One region of the Streptomyces sp. NBC_00258 genome, then DNA from elsewhere that is predicted to be linked to it. Evidence: riboswitches for the same ligand, from Rfam matches in the RefSeq annotation. Region 1 holds a riboswitch; the other holds the start of a gene.

Region 1 (2,377 bases):
TAGTTTTCTTGTGGATAGTTTTTCTGATTACTACCTTCCTCGCCATGACAAAAAAGACGAGCACGGCCCACGCCGTCCTTCCGGTGGACGTTGTCGTCGCGGCGGCGCGTGAACTGGCCCGGGCCGGGCGGTGGCAGAGCGCCCTGGACCTCCTCGACGGGGCCGTCACGGACGAGCCCCACGACCGCGCGGTCCTCGCTCTCGCCGGGGCGGAGGTCGCTCTTGAGCACGACTGGTTCGGAGGTACGGACACCGTGGACCTGCGGATCGCCGCCGCGGACAGGGTCTTGGACGAACTCACCGGGCCGGTCGGCCTCTGGGACCTGGACTTCGTACGGCTGCGGCACACGTATTTCCGGCTGCTCCGCGGTGACGGTACGTTCCGGTTCGGGCCGGCGGGCAAGGATCCCGCCGAGCTGGCGGAGCTGCGGCGGGGTGCGCAGGAGCTGTGCGAGCGGGCGGACGACGAGGTGCGCCGGGGCTGGGCGCGGATGTATCTCGGGCTGATCGTCGACAACCTCTTCGCCGAGCGGGACGCGGCCCCCGCGCACTACGAACTCGCCCTGAGCGCCGGGGAGGCGGGCGACGATCTGCTGGCCCGTGAGGCGCTGCGGCATCTCGGCGACCACGACCACGACGACCTGGACCACGCACGGGCACGGGAGCGCTGGACCCGGGCGACCGCTCTCGGCGCTCGGGCGGGGAACGTCCCCGGCACCCTCTCCCAGCAGCTGCTCCTGGCGGTGCTGGCCCGCGACCGCGGCGACGAGGCGGGAGCCGCGGCCCTCGCGAACGAGGTGGCGCGCTGGGCGGGGGCGATCGGTGCCGTACGCATCGAGGCACAGGCGACCGGGTTCCTGGCGGGCGTGGACCCGACGGCCGGGCCCGAGGACGAGTCCTGACCCTCGGCTAGTGTGGGCGTGGGCCGTGACTGGCGCTGAGGTGGAGTACCACCGGGGAGCGGCCCGACGCACACGTCTTCGCCGCGCGCCTGGGCATCTTCCACGACGCTCAGGAGTAGCTCATGTCCCAGGCCCAGCTGATGGACGGCACCGGTCTCGCCGGGCGGATCGTCGAGGAGACGGCCAAGCGGGCGGCCGGCCTCACCGAACGCATGGGGGCGGCACCCTGTCTGGCCACCGTGCTGGTGGGCGAGGACCCCGCCTCCGTCACGTACGTACGCATGAAGCAGAACCGTTCCCGCAAGGCGGGTATCGAGTCGCGGCACGTGGCTCTGCCTGCCGGGATCCCGACGGCCGAGCTGGTCGGCACGCTCACCGCGCTGTCCGCGGACCCGACCGTGCACGGGATCCTGTTGCAGCACCCGATGGGTCACCACATCGACGAGCGCGCGGCGTTCGAGGCGATCGCTCCGGAGAAGGACGTCGACGGCGTCACGCTGGCGTCGTTCTCCGCGATGAGCTTCGGTCTGCCGGGCTTCGCGTCGTGCACGCCCGGCGGGATCATGCGGCTCCTGGACGAGTACGACGTCGACCCGGCCGGCAAGCGGGCCGTCGTGGTGGGCCGCAGCGCGATCCTCGGCAAGCCGGTGGGCATGCTGCTGCTCGGACGCGACGCCACGGTGACGTACTGCCACTCGCGCACGGCCGACCTGTCGGCGGTCGTGCGGGAGGCCGACATCGTGGTGGCCGCGGTGGGGCGGCCCCGGCTGATCCGCGGCGAGGACATCAAGCCGGGCGCGGTCGTCGTCGACGCCGGTTACAACCCCGGCAACGTCGGCGACGTCGACTTCGACAGCGCACGGGAGCGGGCCTCGCTGATCACCCCCGTGCCGGGCGGGGTCGGACCGATGACGATCGCCACGCTGCTGGCCCAGACCGTCGAGGCGGCCACGCGGCAGACCGGCGCCTGATCAGCGCATCCACGCGCTGTAGTCCATGACGTCACCCGCCTTGAGCCCGTACTCGGGCTCGGCGGCCGTGGCCGTGCTCTCCAGGCCGAGGACGGCACCGGTGACCGGGTCCATGATCAGCATCTCCCGGAAGCCGGTGCCGTCGTACACGTACGCCTGGCCTCTCCGGCCCAGGCGATCGGTCACCTGGCCGACGGGCCGCAGTCCGTCGGCGTCCGCGAGGAGCCGGGCGAGTGCCGCGTCCTCACGGGCGCCGAGGGTCCAGGTGTCGAGCAACAGCCTTGTGACGTCCAGCAGTTCGGACGTGGTAAGCGGGGTGTCGGTGTGCTGCGCGTCCTGCAGATAGGCGCGCAGCCGCCTGGCGTCGTGCGGGGGCGGCGACTCGGGCGGGGCGTCGCTCCAGCTCGGCGGGAAGGTCTGCTCGCTGATGACATGACCGTCGTCGACGAGGCGGGGGCCGCCGCCCCCCTCGGAGAGGACCGGCCGGCCCGGACGGCGCGGGTC
Region 2 (2,377 bases), 3.0 Mb from region 1:
ACCTCGCTCGACGACACCACCGCCGACACCGGCACGACCCCGCCCCCGAGCGCCTTGCCCAGCACGTACATGTCCGGCACGACCCCCTCGTGCTCACACGCGAAGGTCCGTCCCGTCCGCCCGAGGCCCGACTGGATCTCGTCCGCCACGAACAGCACGTTCCGCTCACGCGTCAGCTCCCGTACGCCCGCGAGATAACCGGCCGGCGGCACCAGCACCCCCGCCTCGCCCTGAATGGGCTCCAGCAGCACGGCCACCGTGTTCTCCGTGACCGCCGCGCGCATCGCCGTCAGATCCCCGTACGGCACGATCTCGAAGCCCGGCGTGTACGGACCGAAGTCCGCCCGGGCCTCGGAATCCGTGGAGAAGCTGATGATCGTCGTCGTACGCCCGTGGAAGTTGTTGCCCGCCACGACGACCTTCGCCATCCCGTCGGGCACGCCCTTGACCCGGTACCCCCACTTTCGGGCGGTCTTCACGGCCGACTCGACAGCCTCCGCGCCCGTGTTCATCGGCAGCACCATCTCCATGCCGCACAACTCGGCCAGCCGCGTGCAGAACTCGGCGAACCGGTCGTGGTGGAACGCCCGCGACGTCAACGTCACCCGCTCCAACTGCGCCTTCGCCGCCTCGATCAGCCGCCTGTTGCCGTGACCGAAATTCAGCGCCGAATACCCGGCCAGCAGATCCAGATAACGGCGCCCCTCGACGTCCGTCATCCAGGCCCCGTCCGCCGTCGCCACGACGACCGGAAGCGGGTGGTAGGTGGGCGCGCTGTGGGCTTCGGCCGAGGCGATCAGTTCTTCGGTAGTGCTCACGGGGTCTCCGTTTCCGGCCGCACAAGGGCTCGTGACCTGCTTCTTTTCCCGCTGCTGTTCCCGAGCTCCGGCCCGGCTCCCTTCCGGCCGTCCGACTGCATGTGGCCCCTTTCCTATCGTCGCTCGCATGGTGGACGGCGGACCCCGACGGTCCGGCGCGCCCGGTACGCTGATCCACGGGCCGTGACTGGCGCGCTGGGATGGGACCGACCATCGGGGAGCGGCCCAAGAACTGTGTGCCGTGCGCCTGGGCCGAACCGTGAACGCCGAACGCCACGTCCGGAGGCCGTCATGTCAGAGCCCCTCTCCAACGAATCCACCGCCTTCCGCAGCGCCCTCGAAGTGATCCGCGCCGTCGAGCCCCGCGTCGCCGACGCCATCGGACAGGAAGTCGCCGACCAGCGCGAGATGCTCAAGCTGATCGCCTCCGAGAACTACGCCTCCCCGGCCACCCTGCTGGCGATGGGCAACTGGTTCAGCGACAAGTACGCCGAAGGCACCGTCGGCCGCCGCTTCTACGCCGGCTGCCGCAACGTGGACACCGTCGAGGCCCTCGCCGCCGAGCACGCCCGCGAACTCTTCGGCGCGGAGCACGCCTACGCCCAGCCGCACTCCGGCATCGACGCCAACCTCGTCGCCTTCTGGGCCGTCCTCGCCGCCCGCGTCGAGGCCCCGGCCCTCCAGAAGGCCGGCGTCCGCAACGTCAACGACCTCTCCGACGCCGACTGGGCCGAACTGCGCCAGGCCTTCGGCAACCAGCGCATGCTCGGCATGTCCCTGGACGCCGGCGGCCACCTCACCCACGGCTTCCGCCCGAACATCTCAGGCAAGATGTTCGACCAGCGCTCCTACGGCACCGACCCCGCCACCGGCCTCATCGACTACGAGGCCCTGCGCACCTCCGCCCGTGAGTTCAAGCCCCTGATCATCGTCGCCGGCTACTCCGCCTACCCCCGTCTCGTGAACTTCCGGATCATGCGGGAGATCGCCGACGAGGTCGGCGCCACGCTCATGGTCGACATGGCGCACTTCGCCGGTCTCGTCGCCGGCAAGGTCCTCACCGGTGACTTCGACCCGGTTCCGCACGCCCAGATCGTCACCACGACCACCCACAAGTCGCTGCGCGGCCCGCGCGGCGGCATGGTCCTGTGCGACTCCTCCCTCGCCGACCAGGTCGACCGCGGCTGCCCGATGGTCCTCGGCGGCCCCCTCCCGCACGTCATGGCCGCCAAGGCGGTCGCGCTCGCCGAGGCCCGCCGTCCCGAGTTCCGCGACTACGCCCAGGCCGTCGTCGACAACGCCCGTGCCCTCGCCGAGGGCCTGATGCGACGCGGCGCCACGCTGGTCACCGGCGGCACCGACAACCACCTCAACCTCATCGACGTCGCCTCCTCCTACGGCCTCACCGGCCGCCAGGCCGAGACCGCCCTGCTCGACTCGGGCATCGTCACCAACCGCAACGCCATCCCCGCCGACCCCAACGGCGCCTGGTACACCTCCGGCATCCGCATCGGCACCCCGGCGCTGACCACCCGTGGCCTCGGCGCCACCGAGATGGA

The links. A riboswitch is a leader RNA that binds a small molecule or an ion and turns the genes downstream of it on or off. The one in region 1 is predicted to bind ZMP and ZTP.
Region 2: linked by a shared signal. The riboswitch ahead of OG718_RS23240 (glycine hydroxymethyltransferase) and the one ahead of OG718_RS10250 (bifunctional 5,10-methylenetetrahydrofolate dehydrogenase/5,10-methenyltetrahydrofolate cyclohydrolase) in region 1 are both predicted to bind ZMP and ZTP.

The regions. Positions count from the first base shown of each region.
Region 1 is NZ_CP108081.1:2,212,701-2,215,077, forward strand. It holds gene OG718_RS10245 (hypothetical protein) at 45-902, shown strand; ZMP/ZTP riboswitch at 918-1,004, shown strand; gene OG718_RS10250 (bifunctional 5,10-methylenetetrahydrofolate dehydrogenase/5,10-methenyltetrahydrofolate cyclohydrolase) at 1,025-1,873, shown strand; gene OG718_RS10255 (CU044_5270 family protein) at 1,874-2,377, opposite strand, start outside.
Region 2 is NZ_CP108081.1:5,233,826-5,236,202, reverse strand. It holds gene rocD (ornithine--oxo-acid transaminase) at 1-818, opposite strand, end outside; ZMP/ZTP riboswitch at 992-1,078, shown strand; gene OG718_RS23240 (glycine hydroxymethyltransferase) at 1,110-2,377, shown strand, end outside.